Regions from separate parts of the Kribbella sp. NPDC023972 genome, predicted to be linked through region 1. Evidence: riboswitches for the same ligand, from Rfam matches in the RefSeq annotation. Region 1 holds a riboswitch; each other region holds the start of a gene.
What was found. Region 1 has a riboswitch for ZMP and ZTP ahead of AB0F43_RS23625 (bifunctional 5,10-methylenetetrahydrofolate dehydrogenase/5,10-methenyltetrahydrofolate cyclohydrolase). Riboswitches for the same ligand answer to the same signal wherever they lie in the genome.
Positions count from the first base shown of each region.

Region 2: it holds a riboswitch for ZMP and ZTP, as region 1 does, so the genes downstream of both, AB0F43_RS24245 (glycine hydroxymethyltransferase) here and AB0F43_RS23625 (bifunctional 5,10-methylenetetrahydrofolate dehydrogenase/5,10-methenyltetrahydrofolate cyclohydrolase) in region 1, are expected to answer to the same signal.
Region 3: it holds a riboswitch for ZMP and ZTP, as region 1 does, so the genes downstream of both, AB0F43_RS37590 (5-aminoimidazole-4-carboxamide ribonucleotide transformylase) here and AB0F43_RS23625 (bifunctional 5,10-methylenetetrahydrofolate dehydrogenase/5,10-methenyltetrahydrofolate cyclohydrolase) in region 1, are expected to answer to the same signal.

Region 1 is NZ_JBEZZH010000006.1:43,032-48,628, reverse strand. Features, by position in the region: gene AB0F43_RS23635 (prephenate dehydrogenase) at 1-1,056, opposite strand, end outside; gene aroH (chorismate mutase) at 1,183-1,551, opposite strand; gene AB0F43_RS23625 (bifunctional 5,10-methylenetetrahydrofolate dehydrogenase/5,10-methenyltetrahydrofolate cyclohydrolase) at 1,583-2,464, opposite strand; ZMP/ZTP riboswitch at 2,495-2,584, opposite strand; gene AB0F43_RS23620 (GNAT family protein) at 2,590-3,231, opposite strand; gene AB0F43_RS23615 (beta-N-acetylglucosaminidase domain-containing protein) at 3,268-5,597, opposite strand, start outside.
Region 2 is NZ_JBEZZH010000006.1:174,255-179,851, reverse strand. Features, by position in the region: gene AB0F43_RS24255 (YhjD/YihY/BrkB family envelope integrity protein) at 1-637, opposite strand, end outside; gene AB0F43_RS24250 (acyl-CoA dehydrogenase family protein) at 656-2,281, shown strand; ZMP/ZTP riboswitch at 2,298-2,379, shown strand; gene AB0F43_RS24245 (glycine hydroxymethyltransferase) at 2,408-3,856, shown strand; gene AB0F43_RS24240 (MarR family transcriptional regulator) at 3,906-4,376, shown strand; gene AB0F43_RS24235 (hypothetical protein) at 4,373-5,443, shown strand; gene AB0F43_RS24230 (TetR family transcriptional regulator C-terminal domain-containing protein) at 5,446-5,597, opposite strand, start outside.
Region 3 is NZ_JBEZZH010000018.1:32,469-38,065, forward strand. Features, by position in the region: gene AB0F43_RS37580 (exo-alpha-sialidase) at 1-781, shown strand, start outside; gene AB0F43_RS37585 (MoaD/ThiS family protein) at 783-1,049, shown strand; gene AB0F43_RS37590 (5-aminoimidazole-4-carboxamide ribonucleotide transformylase) at 1,061-1,975, opposite strand; ZMP/ZTP riboswitch at 1,993-2,075, opposite strand; gene AB0F43_RS37595 (CHAP domain-containing protein) at 2,204-2,725, opposite strand; gene ilvD (dihydroxy-acid dehydratase) at 2,848-4,515, shown strand; partial or broken gene AB0F43_RS37605 (acetolactate synthase large subunit) at 4,793-5,597, shown strand, end outside.

The sequences.
Region 1 (5,597 bases):
GACGACCCAGCCACGCTCGGTGAGGACCCGCACCAACTGGTCGACCGAACCGGGCTTGACGGCCAGCTCGACCTCACCGACCGGGCGGCCCGGGCTGTGGTCGATCCGCAGGTCTTCGACGTTGGCGCCGGACTCGGCGGCGTCCGCGAACAACCGGGCCAGCTGCCCCGGACGGTCGGGGATGGTGACCAGGACCGAGACCAGCTCGATATGCGGTGCGCCGTGCTTCCCCGGCACCCGGACCGCGCCCGAGACGCCCTGCCCGAGGATCGAGGTCAGCTCCTCGGCCGCCTCTTCTTTGCCCAGGGCAACAAGAACGCGATCGAGCTCGCCGCGGATCCGCTCCAGCAGGCCGGTCAGCGCGGCCGAGTTGGCGGACACGATCTGGGTCCACAGCCGCGGGTCGCCGGCCGCGATCCGGGTCACGTCACGGACGCCCTGCCCGGACAGCTGCAAGTGCGAATCCGGCGCGTCGGCCAGGGTCCCGGCCGCGAGCGCCGACATCAGGTGCGGCAGGTGCGACACCCGCGCGACCGCGAGGTCGTGGTCCTCGACCGACAGCTCGACCGTCCGCGCACCGGACGCCTCGGCCAGCCGCCGGACCAGCTCGACGGCCTCGGGCGCGCTGGTCTCATGCGGCGTGATCGCCCAGGTCGCCCCGTCGAACAAGTCCGCCCGCGCGGCGAGCGGTCCGTTGCGCTCGGACCCCGCCATCGGGTGACTGCCGACGTACCGGCTGAGATCAGTGGTCAACCGGGCCGCGTCCGCGAGCGGCTTCGACTTCACGCTCGCGGCGTCGGTGACGATCGCGTCGGTCTGCTCGAGCTGCTCCGCGACCACCTGACCGACGTGATCCGGCGGTACGGCGACCACCACGAGCTGAGGCTCGATCTGGACCAGCCGCGAGCCGGCCCCGATCCGCTCGGCCATCAGCGCGTTGTCCGGATCGGCGTCGACCAGCTCCACCACCACACCCAACCGGGCCAGCGCGAGGCCGATCGACGTACCGATCAGCCCGGCGCCGACGACCCGGACCGGCCCGCGAAGCTCGGTCACGGGGCCTCCCGGCCTGGACTGAGGAGCGGAGGGAGCGAAGCGACTGGAGTGACGAGGGAAGGGCGGGAGTCAAAGCCCCATGACCCGCCGCGCGGCAGCGCGGCAATGAGCACGGTCACCATGTCCTCACTGGGCGCCCGTCAGATCCGGGCGCAGCGCGACGGCACCGTGCAGGTAGACGTGCTGGATCTTCTCCCGCGACCGGGGCGACTCGGCGTGCACCATCATCCGGACCACCCGCGGCAGCGCGTGCGGGACGTCGATCTCCTGCATGCACATCAGCGGTACGTCGGTCAGCCCGATCTGCCGCCCGGCCACGGCGGGAAACTCCGAGCGCAGGTCGGGCGTGACGGTGAACAGGATGCTGATCAGGTCCTCGTGGTCCAGATCATTCGCCTCCAGGACCGCCTTCACCAGCTCGGCGGAGCGCTCGAGCAGGTGCTCGCGCTCGTCCACCTCCAGCTGGGTGGCACCCCGGATCGCCCGTACCGCCACGTGCCTGCCTCCTTAGTCGTCTACCTCAACCCTAGGGCAGAGCAGCCAGAGAGTGGACAGCCGTCTCGGACTGTGCGCCAGACGCCCTCTCGGCGGCGTCGACGGTCTGCTCCAGCAGCAGCGCGATCGTCATCGGCCCGACGCCGCCCGGGACCGGCGTGATCAGGCTCGCCACCTCGGCCGCCTCGTCGAAGTGGACGTCACCGACGTTGCCCTCGTTGTACCCGGCGTCGACCACCACCGCACCCGGCTTCAGCCAGTCACCCCGGACGAAGTTCGCCTTGCCGACGGCCGCCACCACGATGTCCGCGGTCCGGACGATCTCGGGCAGGTTGGTGGTCCGCGAGTGGGTGTAGGTGACGGTGGCGTTCGATGCCAGCAGCAACATCCCGGCCGGTTTGCCCAGGATCGGGCTGCGGCCGATGACGACCGCGTGCGCTCCGGCGAGCGGTACGTCGTACGCCTCGAGCAGCCGCAGGATGCCGCCCGGCGTACAGGACCGGAAGCCGGGCTCGCCGAACGCCATCGCGGCGAACGCGTGCATGGTCACCCCGTCGACGTCCTTGGCTGGGTCGATCGCCTCGAACGCGGCCCGCTCGTCGATGTGCGCGGGCACGGGATGCTGCAGCAGGATCCCGTGCACCTCCGGATCCTTGGACAGGCGGGTCAGTTCCGCGACGAGTTCCCCGGTCGTGGTCTCCGCAGGGAGGACCACGCTGCGTGACCCGATGCCGGCCTTCCTGCTCCGGTTCTGCTTCATCCGGACGTATGTCGCCGAGGCGGGGTCATCCCCGACCAGCACGGTCGCCAGGCACGGCTGGATGCCGGTCTTCTCTCGCAGGATCCGGGCACGTTCAGCCGCCTTCGTCACCAGCTCGGCGGCGAGGTCGGTTCCGATCATCAACTTGGCCATACGGCGCGCTCCTTCGGGCGTCGACAACAGGTCGGGTGCCCAGGCGCGCGGCTCAGCCGGATCCTCCGGCGGACCGTTCCCCGGTGGTTCTCCACCTCAACGCCAGTCGCGGTCCACCGGCCAGCCTACGCGACGAACCAGGAACGGCAGTCGTCCAGACCGACGACCTCGACCGGCGGGTGGGCGGCGGCCTGCCAGTGCTCACGGGTCAGGCGGAGCCGGTCGGAGATGACCGGCCGGCCGTACAGAACGTCGCGAGAGATCCCGTCCGGGCGGTAGCCGAGTTTGCGGGAAACGCCCTGGGACGCGGCATTGTCCTGGAACACCTCGGTCAACGCCGCCTCCGCGTCGAGCCCGTCGAAGGCGAGGTGCAGCAGAGCGAGGCGTGCCTCAGTCCCGAGACCTTGACCGTGGTAGGGCAGCCCGAGCCAGGACGTCGTCTTCACCTCGCGGAGGATGGCGAAATCCTGGGCTCGCAGGGTGACCATGCCGATGGGCGTCGTCCCCCGGAACACGCCGAGATCCAACGCCCAGTCCTGCGGAGTCCACTCGGCCAGAGTGCTCCAGTACCCCTGCAGCACGGTCCGGGCGCGTTCGGCGGGTGACGCGTCGGTCCACGGGGTCAGGAACGGCCGCTCCCCCGGCTCGTGGACACCGTTCGCGGCGACGTCGGCGAGCGCGGCGAGCTCCTCCTCGCCGGGCTGCCGGAGAACGAGCCGGTCGGTGGTCAGCCGGAGGCGGCGCAGCGGCCAGTGGTCGGTCAGCACCCGGCCATCCTGAGGTGCCCGCGGACCCCGGGCAACCTAATTGCCGGCCCGGCGCAGGATCACCTCGTGAACCTGTGGCGGTACGGCGCCAGCCGCCCAGCTCACCCGGATCGCCTCGACGGTGGTCGCGGGGAAGGTCACGGCGGTGTAGGCACCCTGGATCTGACCCGCTTGCCGCCAACCGGTCGCGGTCTTCAGTTCGAGCCGGCCCGGGGCGGTCGACCTGTCAGCCTGGAGGACGGTGAGTTGGTCGAGAGGTCGTGGCGTCGACAGGGTGATGACGAGAGCGTCCCCTTCGGTGGGCGCTGTCGCGGCGGTGTAGGTAGTGGTCACGTTGCGGTCGACTGCGTCGGACAACGCCGAGCCGTTCGCGGCGGCCGGCGTACCTGTTGCCGTCAGCACCAACTCGGAGCCGTCGGTGACCTGGATCGAGAACTCGCGGACCACCAGCCAGAACGACGGATTGTTGACAATCGCACGATAGCGGACGTAGCGGGCGGTGACGTCTGCGGTGAAACGCACCTCAGGGGTCGTCGCGCGGGTCAGCTCGGTCCACGTCTCACCGTCCGTGGAGTACTCCAGGGCGCCGGAGTGGATGTAGTCCTGCGGGCTGCCCGACTTGCCCATCAGTACGGCGATGTCGCCGATCGCACGCGGTGCGCCGAGATCGACGCGGATCTCGTCACCGGCCACCGGGGCACCGTTGCTCCAGTAGTACGTCGACTCGTCGCCGTCGATCATGCGGTCGGGGACGTTCTCGGCGTACGTGCGCTGTGAGCTGGACGCCGTACGGCCGGCCTCGATGCCCATCCACTGGTCGTGGACCCGGCCCGCCTCGGTGAGGAACGCGTCCGCAACGCCCTCGCCGATGCGCGGATACGTGTTGGAGTGCGGCAGGCGTGTGTCGCGGATCGCCTTGGCCTGAGCGACCAGCTGATCGATCCGTTGCCGGCTCGTCCAGGCGGCCGCACCGTTGCCCTCGGCCACTTCATCGAGGAGGCGGAGTGAACGCTGGAGTGCCTGACCCCACAGCACGGTCGCGTCCAGCCAAGCCTTTGCCTCGTCAGCGAACGCGGGGTCCTCCACACCACGCCGGAGCTGCGCGGGCGCCTTCTCGACAGCGGTGAAGTACGGCTTGATCGCCGCGATCGCCTCGTCGCGCTCCCCCGCCCGCCAGGTTGTCCAGAACGCTTCGGTCCGGGCGGCAAGGACCGGCGCGCTCTCGGGGTGCAGCGTCGAGTCGTAGGTGTTGAGGTCGGCGAAGACTTCCAGGGCCGCGATCGTCCGACGGTCTCCCCCGGCTCGTTCGGCGATCGCACGGTGCCAGGAGGCCTGCTCGTCGTACCGGGCCGGGTTCCAGCCGAGCTCGGCGAACGAGTACAGCGCGAGCTTGCTGACCGCGGCCTGGTTCATCGGGTTCGAGATCACGCCGGCGACGTGCTCAGCAATCCCGGGCTCGCGGCCGCTGTAGTCGGCCAGCGGGATGCGCCCGGCGAGGTAGTCGTTGACCGGATAGTTGTCCCAGATCAGGATGTCGTGCCCGAACACGGCCTTGGCCCGGGCCGCTTGTGCGGTCGTGATCGTGCGCGGGATGACCCCGATACCGGTCCAGTGCACGACCACCGCGCTGTCGAGCTGCTCCCGCAGGGCCTTCTTGTACGGCGTCTCGGACACGTTGTAGTACTCGGTCGGCACCATCTGCAGCGGGGCCAGATCAGGCTTCGACGCGACCCACTCGCGCTGGATCCGGTTGAGCAGCTCGCTCTGTGCCCGTCCGGCCGCGCCACCGCCGGTGCCGTACTTCTCCCGGTCCGCCGGACAGTGCCACGTGTTGTAGTTGATGTCGTCGAGGGGCACGTTGAACGCCCGCGCGCCCAGCGCGTAGAGCGCCTCGAACTTGGCGATCAGCGCCTGGTAGTCGCTGTCGGAGGTGTAGCAGATCGACAGGCCGGGTGAGAGCGCGAAGGTCAAGTCGACCTTGTTGCGCTGGGACCGCTCGATCAGCTCGCCGAGCTCGGCCAGCTTGTCGGCCGGGTACGGGTCACGCCACTGCTCGCGGTGGTACGGGTCGTCCTTCGGCGCGTACTCGTAGGTGTTCATCCGGTGCGCGCCGAGATAGTCGATGTGGTCGAGCCGGTCGGCATGCGACCACGGCGTACCGTAGAAGCCCTCGATCGAGCCGCGGTACCGCATCGTCGGCCAGTCGCGGATCTCGACTCCGTCCAGGTGGTTGCCCTGGACAAGCTGTGCGAACGTTCGCGCGGCGTAGTACGTCCCGTCGGTGTCGACGCCGTCGAGTACGACGTTCTTCCGGCCGGCGGCGAGCACATACCCCTCGGCCGGCAACCCCTTGGCGGGCTCGACGT
Region 2 (5,597 bases), 130 kb from region 1:
ACCCCGCCGACAGGATCGTCACCACCGGCCAGTACAGCTGGTTCAGGAAGTCGAGCCGATGCGGAAGCAGCGCGGCCACCGCGTCGGGTCCGGCCAGCACCAGGGGGAGCACGATCACGCCGATCACGAGGGCGGCGCAGTACAGCGAGAAGGACAGCGCGCGGGTCCGGACGATGCCGCGCTTGCCGCCCATCCCGTACATGATCGTGATGGTGTCGACGAAGACGTTCAGCGCGCGGCTGCCGGACCACAGCGCGAGGACGAAACCGATCGAGATGACATCCGGCCGGCCGCCGCTGAGGACCTGGTCCAGCGTCGGCACGATCACGCTCTGGACCGAGTCGACGGTCAGCGCCTGGGCCGCGAGGGCGGCGATCTGCTGCTTGATGTCGTCGATCGTCTCGACCTCGAAGTACCGGCTCGCGATGTACCCGAGGCTGCCGGCCAGCCCGAAGATCAGCGGCGGCAGCGAGAGAATGGCGAAGAACGCCCCCTCCGCCGCCAGTCCGGTGACCCGGTAGCGCAGGCAGACCCCGACGGTCTGCGTCAGCAGCTTCCAGGTCGTCGCGGGGATCTTGCGGACCCATGCCAATGAGAGGGAGCTCCCACCCGTGGGTCCTGCCCCAGAACGTGCCATACCGCTTACCGTACTGACATGGCGGACCCTTTCGCGGTAACGAACCAGGCTCCCCCACTGCGGGGGGTGAACTTCTTCACTCGGGACACGGCCCTCGGTGACGCTCTGCGTCCGTACGCCGATCTCGCGGACGATCCCGGTCTGCACCGGATCGGCGAACTGGCCGGGTCCGAGGAGGCACTGTCCCAAGCACTCCCGGCGAACCAGAACCCGCCCGTTCTGCGCACCCATGACCGCTACGGGCACCGCATCGACGAGGTCGAGTTCCACTCGTCGTGGCACTGGCTGATGGAGCAGGCCGTCGGCTTCGGCCTCCAGGCGGCGCCGTGGACCAGCGACCGGCCGTCACCGCACCTGACCCGCGCGGCCGGCTTCTACCTCTGGTCCCAGGTCGAGTCCGGTCACGGCTGCCCGATCTCGATGACGTACGCCGCCGTACCCGCGCTCAAGGCCGACGAGCAGCTCGCCAAGGAGTGGATCCCGCACCTGGCTTCCACCCAGTACGACGTACGCCGGCTGCCCGCGGGTGAGAAGAACGGCGCTCTGGCCGGGATGGGGATGACCGAGAAGCAGGGCGGGTCCGACGTCCGGGCGAACCTCACCACCGCGACGCCTACCGGCAGCGACGGCGAGTACCAGCTGAACGGGCACAAGTGGTTCTGCTCGGCGCCGCAGGTCGACGTCTTCCTGGTGCTGGCTCAGGCGCCGGACGGGCTGAGCTGCTTCGTCGTACCGCGGGTGCTTGCCGATGGCAACCGGAACGCGTTCGCGCTGCAGCGGCTGAAGGACAAGCTCGGCAACCGGTCGAACGCGTCCAGCGAGGTCGAGTTCCACGGCACCGTCGGCTACCGGCTCGGCGACGAAGGCGCCGGTGTGCGCACGATCATCGAGATGGTCGCCGCGACCAGGCTCGACTGTGTTCTCGGGTCCGCTGCCCTGCAGCGTCGGGCGCTGGTGGAGGCCGTCTGGCATACCCGCCACCGGTCGGCCTTCGGCGGGCTGCTCGCCGACAAGCCGGCCATGCAGAACGTGCTGGCAGACCTCGCACTGGAGAGCGAGGCCGCCACGGCGCTGGCGATGCGCCTCGCGGCGGCGGTCGATGCCTCGGTCAGCGGTGACGAACAGGCCGCGGCATTCCGGCGGATCGCGCTTCCGCTCGCGAAGTTCTGGGTGTGCAAGCGGACGCCGTTCATGGTGGCGGAGGCGCTGGAATGTCTTGGCGGGAACGGGTTCGTCGAGGAGTCCGGGATGCCGTTGCTGTTCCGGGAGTCGCCGCTGAACTCGATCTGGGAAGGATCGGGCACCGTGAACGCGCTCGACGTGCTGCGGGCGCTCCGGCGGCCGGAGTCGTTGGAGGCTTGGCTGCTCGAGGTGGGCGCGACGCGGGGTGCGGACGGGCGGTTGGATGCCGCGGTCAACGACGTTCTGCAAGCGCTTGCTGATCTCGACGGCGCCGAGGCGGGGGCTCGCCGGCTGGCCGCCCGGATGGCCTTGTGCCTACAGGCGTCACTGCTGGTGCGGCACTCGACACCTGAGGTCGCCGATGCGTTTGTGGCGTCGCGTCTGGCGAACGACTGGGGCGGCGTCTTCGGCACCCTCCCACGTACGACGCCGTTCGCGTCGATCACCGATCGCAGCCTCTGACGCTGACGCGATAGGGTGAGCGCGTCGCGACTGGCGCGCTGAGGTGGAGAACCACCGGGGAGCGAAGACCGTCGGCACCGTGCGCCTGGGTGCCTTCGACCCACTGCAACCGCAGGAGAGACAACGATGACTCAACCCTTCGATGCCGCCGCCGCATCGGCCGCGTACCGCAACGCGCTCGAGGTGATCGGCGCGGTGGAACCCACCATCGCCGGCGCGATCAAGGCCGAGCTGGCCGACCAGCGCTCGTCGCTCAAGCTGATCGCGAGCGAGAACTACGCCTCCCCCGCCACCTTGCTGACGATGGGCAACTGGCTGTCCGACAAGTACGCCGAAGGCACCATCGGGCACCGCTTCTACGCCGGCTGCCAGAACGTCGACACGGTCGAGCAGGCGGCGGCCGACCACGCGAAGGCCCTGTTCAACGCGCCGCACGCCTACGTCCAGCCGCACTCCGGGATCGACGCGAACCTGGTCGCCTTCTGGGCGATCCTGGCCCAGCGGATCGAGTCCCCGGCGCTGGCCGAGGCCGGCGCCAAGCACGTCAACGACCTGACCGACGAGGACTGGACCAAGCTCCGCAAGGCGCTCGGCGACCAGAAGATGCTCGGCATGTCGCTGGACGCCGGCGGTCACCTGACCCACGGTTTCCGGCCGAACATCTCCGGCAAGATGTTCCACCAGAGCTCGTACGGCACCGACCCGGAGACCGGGCTGCTCGACTACGACAAGGTCGCCGCGACCGCTCGTGAGTTCAAGCCGCTGATCCTGATCGCGGGCTACTCGGCGTACCCGCGCAAGATCGACTTCGCCAAGATGCGGGAGATCGCCGACGAGGTCGGCGCGACCCTGATGGTGGACATGGCCCACTTCGCCGGCCTGGTCGCGGGCCGGGTCTTCACCGGCGACTTCGACCCGGTGCCGCACGCGCACGTGACCACGACCACCACGCACAAGTCGCTCCGCGGCCCGCGTGGCGGCATGGTGCTGTGCCAGCCGGAGTACGCCGACGCCGTCGACCGCGGTTGCCCGATGGTGCTCGGCGGCCCGCTCAGCCAGACCATGGCCGCGAAGGCGGTCGCGCTGGCCGAGGCCCGGCAGCCGTCGTTCCAGGAGTACGCGCAGGCGGTCGCGGACAACGCGGTCGCGCTGGCCGACGGCCTGATGAAGCGCGGCGTCAAGCTCGTCACCGACGGCACCGAGAACCACCTCGTGCTGCTGGACGTGTCGTCGTACGGGATCACCGGCCGGCAGGCCGAGTCGGCGCTGCTCGACTCGGGCATCGTGACCAACCGGAACGCCGTACCGCGGGACCCGAACGGCGCCTGGTACACCTCGGGTGTCCGGATCGGCACCCCGGCGCTGACCACGCGTGGTTTCGGGGCCGACGAGTTCGACCGGGTCGCCGAGCTGATCGTGGACGTGCTGTCCTCGACCACGCCGACCACGACGTCGGCGGGTGCGCCGTCGAAGGCGAAGTACGTGCTGGCCGACGGGGTCGCGGACAAGACCAAGGCCGCCTCGGCCGAGCTGCTCGACAAGCACCCGCTGTACCCGGGGCTCGAGCTCAGCTGACAACACGCGAACTATCAGAAAGTTGTGATAGTTCCGGTAGGGTGCGCTCATGCCGTCTGACCCGACCCCGGAAGAGACCAGTCAGTTCGTCGAGCGGTTCGCCGGGGTGCTGGCGAACAGCGGCGTACCGACCATGTCCGCCCGGGTGATCGGGCGGATGCTGGTCACTCCGACCGGCACCCTGACGTCCGCCGAGCTGGCTGAGTCACTGCGGATCAGCCAGCCGGCGGTGTCCGGCGCCGTCCGGCAACTGCTGCAGGTAGGCTTCATCTCGCGGGAGCGGATCCCGGGCTCGCGCAAGGACCACTACCGGATCCGGGACGACGTGTTCGCCGCGCTTCTCGAGCGCCGCAACAGCGCCCTCGCCGAGTGGGAGTCGACCAGCCGCTCCGGCGTCGAGCTGTTCGGCGCGGACACCCCGGTCGGCCGACGCCTGTCCGAGGCCGCCGACTTCTTCGCCTTCATCCACAACGACCTGGAACAACTGATCAAGTCCTGGCAGGTGAGCCACCCGCGATGAGGCGGCGCCACGCGAAGGCTCTGGTCGGATCGGACTGGCTGACCAGCGACGCGCGGATCGAGTGGGAGACCCGCATCATGCGGCGCCGGGTCCCGATCTACAAGGCCACGATCAAGGCTCTGCAACTGCTGAACAGGCTGTCCCGCGGGCCTCGGCCGTCGATGAGAGTCACGTACTGGGAGCGGGTGGGGCCCGGCGGCGGCACCTTCATGATGCCGAAGCTCGAAACAATGACCGGCCGGACCGACGACCCGGTCACCTCTGCCCGGGAGCTGCACGCCCGTACGTCGTTCGCGTCCCGGCTCGCGCGGACGATCTCGGCCGACGAGTGGCCGCAGATCATCGAGGAGTACGAGCGTCGCCGTCGCGGCGAGGCGCCCCGGTTCCACTACGTCGGCCACCGGCCGCTGAACCTGGCCTCGCACGCCTTGATGGACAAGGCCTGGGTCAACGGCGAACTCCCCACCGACGCCTACCGGATCTGGAACGGCGAGGTGAAATTCAAGGATCTCCCGGCCCTCTACAGCGAGTTCTACACGCACGGCGGATCGCGCTCCATTCCCGGTGGCGAGACCAACCCGGCCTACCGTCTCGCCCGCCTCCTGCACGACGTCAACTGGCGGGCCAAGGCGTCGATGGCGAACGAGCTCCGCGTTCTCCGCAAAGCCCGGGTCCTGCGTGCTCAGCAAGTCGTCAAGTTCGTCGCCGCAGAGGCGAAGTACGTCGTGACCGCAGGCAGGACCGGTCACCCGGCTGGCACGAAGGCGCCGGACGTCCACACTCCAGAGGTCGTTGCCGCCGTAGCCGACTTCGTCAAACCCCCGGAAGTCCGCGGCCCCACCGCCCGTGGTGAAACCGAACCGGACCGCATCCAGGCCAACGCCAATGACCTGGCGAATACCGTCGCCCGCAGCCTCCCGCCTCCGATCGTCAGACGTGGATCAGGGGCAGCTCGACCTGGCGACGCTTCGCGGCCGCGCCCGCAAGGTCATCAGCCCCAGGTGGGGAAACAACCTGGGCCCCGACCAGGCCATCCGCCGGCCCCACCGGGACGCTCACGAGTCTGACCTCAGCGGTGGCGCTTCTCGAGGGGGACGAGGGTGTCGAGATGCATCGCCAGTATTGCTTGAAGCCTGTCGGCGGTGGCGACCTCCGGCCGGGTCGCGGCGTGGATGGCGAGGCCGTCGAGCACGGCGTGGAGCCTGTCGGCCTCCCACTCGA
Region 3 (5,597 bases), on a different contig from region 1:
CGGCCAGCCGGAGGTCGTGTACGCCGGGACGCAGCCGTCCGCGCTGTGGAAATCCACCGACGGGGGAGTGACGTTCGAGTTGGTCCGCGGGTTGTGGGACCACCCGCATCGCAAGGAGTGGGGCGCCGGGTTCGGCGGTCAGGCGGTCCACACCGTGCTGCCGCATCCGACCGATCCGGGCCGGGTCAGCGTCGCGATGTCGACCGGCGGCGTGTACCGGACCACCGACGGCGGTGAGTCGTGGTCGCCGGCGAACCGGGGGATCAAGGCGTACTTCTTCCCCGACCCCTACCCGGAGTTCGGCCAGTGTGTCCACAAGCTGGCCGCGCATCCCGCCGTACCGGACCGGATGTTCGCGCAGAACCACCACGGCGTCTACCGGTCGGACGACGCAGGCACGAGCTGGACGTCGATCGCGGACGGGCTGCCGTCGGACTTCGGGTTCCCGATCGCGGTGCATCCGAACGAGCCGGAGACGGTCTATGTCTTCCCGCTGATAGCGGACGGGAACCGGATCCCCACCGACGCGAAGTGCCGGGTCTTCCGGTCCCGCGACGCCGGGTCCACCTGGGAGGCGCTGACCGAGGGGCTGCCCGACGTACCGTCGTACGCGCCGGTGCTGCGGGATGCCATGTGCACCGACGCGGCCGACCCGGCCGGTGTCTACCTCGGCACGCGGGACGGGTGCGTCTACGCGAGTGCCGACGCGGGCGACACCTGGACCGAGGTCGCGCGGCACCTTCCGGACGTGTTGTCCGTACGCGCCGCGGTAGTCGGCTGACATGGCGGTCGGGGTCAAGCTGCCGACGGTGCTGAGACCGTTCGCGGGTGGTGCCGAGCGAGTCGAGGTCGACGGCACCACCGTCGGCGAGGTCGTCGCTGCCCTGGACCCAGTCCTCCGCCGGCGGCTCACCGACGAGCAAGGCGCCGTCCGCCGCCACGTCAACATCTACCTCGGCAACGACAACATCCGCGACCTCGACGGCCTCAGCACCCCGCTGAAGGACGGCGACGAGCTGATGATCCTGCCGAGCGTCGCAGGAGGCTGACGCCTGCTGGATCAGTGCCTGAACAGGCGGGTGCCGGTGTGGGACAGGGTGATGCCCAGGGAGGCGCAGGCGGCGGCCACGTCGGGGGAGCGGAGTGAGCCGCCGGGTTCGGCGAGGTAGCGGACGCCGTGGCGGTGGGCCTCGATGATGTTGTCGACGAAGGGGATCGCGCCGTCCGAGACCATCGCGACATCCGTGAGCGGGTCGGTCGAGCGGGCGGACCACCAGAGGTCGGCCTTCTCGCCGGCCAGGCGGGTGCAGTCGATCCGCGACTGCTGGCCGGCGCCGATTCCGATCGCCATCGCGTCCTTCAGCATCACCACGGTGTTGGACTGCGTGTACCGCGCGACGATCATGCCGAGCAGGAGATCGCGTGCGGCGGTCTCCGGCAGGTCCGGATCCAGCATCGAGCGAGTCAGCGGCAGGTGGTCCCGGTGCTGCGTCAATCGCAGTCCGTACACCTCGCGGACCTCCGCGTCGGCAGGCTCGAAGGTGGGATCCGCTTCGAGCACGAGGAAGTTGCCGCGCTTCTTGCCGGCCAGGACGCCGACGACGCCTTCGTCGTACCCGGGAGCGATGATCCCGTCGCAGACAAGGCGCCGGAGCCGGTCCGCGAGTTCAGCGTCGACCGGGTGCGACACGGCGACGAAATCGCCGTACGAGGACTTGGGATCGGCATCTCGGGCTCGCACATAAGCAGCGCTGACCGTGTCGGCCAAAGCGGCTCCCGCGGGGGAGACATGCTTGAACGACGCCGCCGCAGGTAGGCCGAAGGTGCTCGACGCCTCCCGGACCAGTTGCCACGCGGTGAGCGCGTCAAGAAGGTTGATGTACGACGGGGAGCCGCAGACCACCGTGAACGGCCATTGGCCGAGCGGCGTGACGGACGCGGATTGGTGTGGATTCATGCCGTAGCGCAACTGCATCGGACACCTCCGAAACTCGGAGGCGCCCAGGCGGACGACGCCTTGTCTGATGGGTCCGCTCCCCGGTGGTACTCCACCCTCGCCAGTCGCGGTTTCGGCGGCAGCCTATTGCACGAAGGCGCGGTGGTCGCCACCGCTGTGGCGAAACACATGGCTAACGCCAGGTGCCCGTCCAGTCGTAGAGCGGAGCGGTGGTCGCGTATTCCCGCAGGTAGCTGATCCGGCCGCCTAGGTGGCTGACACCCAGCCGTAGATGTTGCCGGGGCGGCCGGCGTCCTTGGCCTTCTTGGGGTTGAACGGCCCGTGCTTGCGGACCTTGTCGCCGGAGTTGCCTTCCACGGTGGTGATCTTGCCGTTGCCGACGGCAACCACAACGCCGGTGTGCACGCTGGTGCTGGTGTTCTGCGGCCCGGTGCCGTACAGGACGATGTCGCCCGGTTTCATCCCGGTGTTGCCGGAGTGCGCGCGGCCCTTGCGCTGACCCCAGTAGTAGATGTCACCGGTGAAGGCGTAGTTCGGGATGTTGATCCCGGCCTTGCGCCAGGTCCAGGTGGCGAAGTGGGCGCACCACGCGTTACAGGTGCCGTAAGGGTTGCAGTTGCTGCCGGGTGGGGTCTCGCCCTGACCGATCTCGCCGTTGGCGGCGTTGACGATCTTCGTCCGGGTGCCGGCGGCTTCAGCCGTGACCGGGACCGTGCCCAGCAGGGCAAGGACGACACCGGCCAGTACAAGTCGCAACGAGGGGCGCATCTGAGGTGCTCCATTCTGATGATGGGACAAATCCCCCAACGGTCCGCAATCGCAGTATGTAATTATCTAACATCACAAAGCAATGACGACGTTGTTAATTTACGACGGAATAGAGTGAGGCCATGGTCGATGTGAAGCCACGCAGCCGGACAGTGACCGATGGACTCGAGGCGACCGCGTCGCGCGGCATGCTCCGGGCGGTCGGGATGGGAGACGACGACTGGGCGAAGCCCCAGGTGGGGGTCGCCTCGAGCTGGAACGAGATCACCCCGTGCAACCTGTCCCTGGACCGGCTGGCCAAGGCGGTCAAGGAAGGCGTGCACGCCGCCGGCGGGTACCCGCTGGAGTTCGGCACGATCAGCGTGTCCGACGGCATCTCGATGGGCCATGTCGGCATGCATTACTCGCTCGTCAGCCGCGAGATCATCGCCGACTCGGTCGAGACCGTGATGGAGGCCGAGCGACTCGACGGCTCGGTGCTGCTGGCCGGCTGTGACAAGTCGCTGCCCGGCATGCTGATGGCCGCCGCCCGGCTCGACCTCGCCTCGGTCTTCCTGTACGCCGGCTCCATCATGCCGGGCCGGCTCGGCGACAAGGACGTCACGATCATCGACGCCTTCGAGGCCGTCGGCGCCTGCGTCCGGGGACTGATCACCAGGGAAGAGGTCGATGCGGTCGAGCGCGCGATCTGCCCCGGTGAAGGTGCCTGCGGCGGGATGTACACCGCCAACACGATGGCCGCCTCCGCCGAGGCGCTCGGGATGTCGCTGCCCGGGTCGGCCGCGCCGCCCGCGGTGGACCGGCGCCGCGACGGCTATGCCCGCAAGTCCGGCGAGGCGGTCGTCGGCCTGCTGGAGAAGGGGATCACGGCCCGCCAGATCCTCACCAAGGAGGCGTTCGAGAACGCCGTCGCCGTCGTGATGGCGCTCGGCGGCTCGACGAACGCCGTACTGCATCTGCTCGCGATCGCGCGGGAGGCCGAGGTCGACCTGACCCTGGACGACTTCAACCGGATCGGCGACCGGGTGCCGCACCTCGGCGACCTCAAGCCATTCGGCCGCTACGTGATGACGGACGTCGACCGCGTCGGCGGCATCCCGGTGGTGATGCGGGCGCTGCTCGACGCCGGCCTGCTGCACGGCGACTGCCTGACCGTGACCGGCAAGACGATGGCCGAGAACCTGGCCGCCATTGCGCCGCCGGACGTTGACGGCGTGATCATCCGCGCACTGGACAAGCCGATCCACGGCACCGGCGGCATCACCATCCTGCACGGCTCGCTTGCGCCGGAGGGCGCGGTGGTGAAGAGCGCCGGCTTCGACTCCGACGTGTTCGAGGGGACGGCGCGGGTGTTCGACGGGGAGCGCGGCGCGATGGACGCGGTCGCCTCGTTGGTGCCCGGCGATGTCGTGGTGATCCGCTACGAAGGTCCCAAGGGTGGTCCGGGCATGCGCGAGATGCTCGCCGTGACGGGCGCGATCAAGGGCGCCGGCCTCGGCAAGGACGTCCTGCTGCTCACCGACGGCCGCTTCTCCGGCGGTACGACGGGACTCTGTGTCGGCCACGTCGCCCCGGAGGCCGTGGACGGGGGGCCGATCGCGTTCGTCCGTGACGGCGACCGCATCACCCTGGACGTGAAGAACCGCACCCTCGACCTCCACGTCAGCCCCGAGGAGCTCCAGAGCCGCCGCCAGGGCTGGACGCCGAAGGCTCCGGACATCACCAAGGGCGTCCTGGGCAAGTACACCCGCCTGGTCCGCTCAGCCTCTGAGGGCGCTGTCTGCATCTAAGACAGCCATCTCACGGAATGGGACACGGGGGCAGCGAACTTGACCCGATCGCATTGTGTCGGCGAGTGTTGCCTACATGCGATCGATTCTCCTCGTACTTGTGCGGCGCGCCGACTGACGCGACCACAGAGTCGAGCGCGCCCCTTCAGCCAACCCGGCGGAAGGGGTTTTTTGTTGCCAATGCGACTATCTGCGACCCAGGTGTTCACCGGCAACGGCCACGAGCGAGGATGGATCGGTCGCGAAAAAGCCATAACGTGACAGGACAAGGAAGGCACTCATGAGTGAGCAGCTGACCGGGGCACAGGCTCTGATCCGCGCACTGGAACATGCCGGGGTGGACACCGTCTTCGGCATCCCGGGTGGCGCGATCCTCCCGGCGTACGACCCGATGCTCGACTCGACCCAGATCCGCCACATCCTGGTACGTCACGAGCAGGGCGCCGGCCACGCCGCCCAGGGGTACGCTGCGGCGTCCGGGAAGGTCGGTGTCTGCATGGCCACCTCCGGACCCGGCGCGACGAACCTGGTGACGCCGATCGCCGACGCGTACATGGACTCGGTCCCGCTGGTCGCGATCACCGGTCAGGTGGCCAGCGCCTCGATCGGCACGGACGCGTTCCAGGAGGCCGACATCCGCGGCATCACGATGCCGATCACCAAGCACAACTTCCTGGTCAACGACCCGAACGACATCGCCAGCACGGTCGCCGAGGCGTTCCACATCGCCTCCACCGGCCGGCCCGGCCCGGTCCTGGTCGACGTGACCAAGGACGCGATGCAGGCGAAGGTCGACTTCCACTGGCCGACCGAGCTGTCGCTGCCCGGCTACCGTCCGGTGACCCGCCCGCACCCCAAGCAGGTGCGTGAGGCGGCCCGGCTGATCGCGGCCGCGGAGAAGCCGGTGCTGTACGTCGGCGGTGGCGTGATCCGCGCCCAGGCCAGCGCCGAGCTCAAGCAACTCGCCGAGCTCCTCGGCCTCCCGGTGGTCACCACGCTGATGGCCCGGGGCGCCTTGCCGGACACGCACGAGCTGCACTTCGGCATGCCCGGTATGCACGGATCGGTGTCCGCGGTCGGCG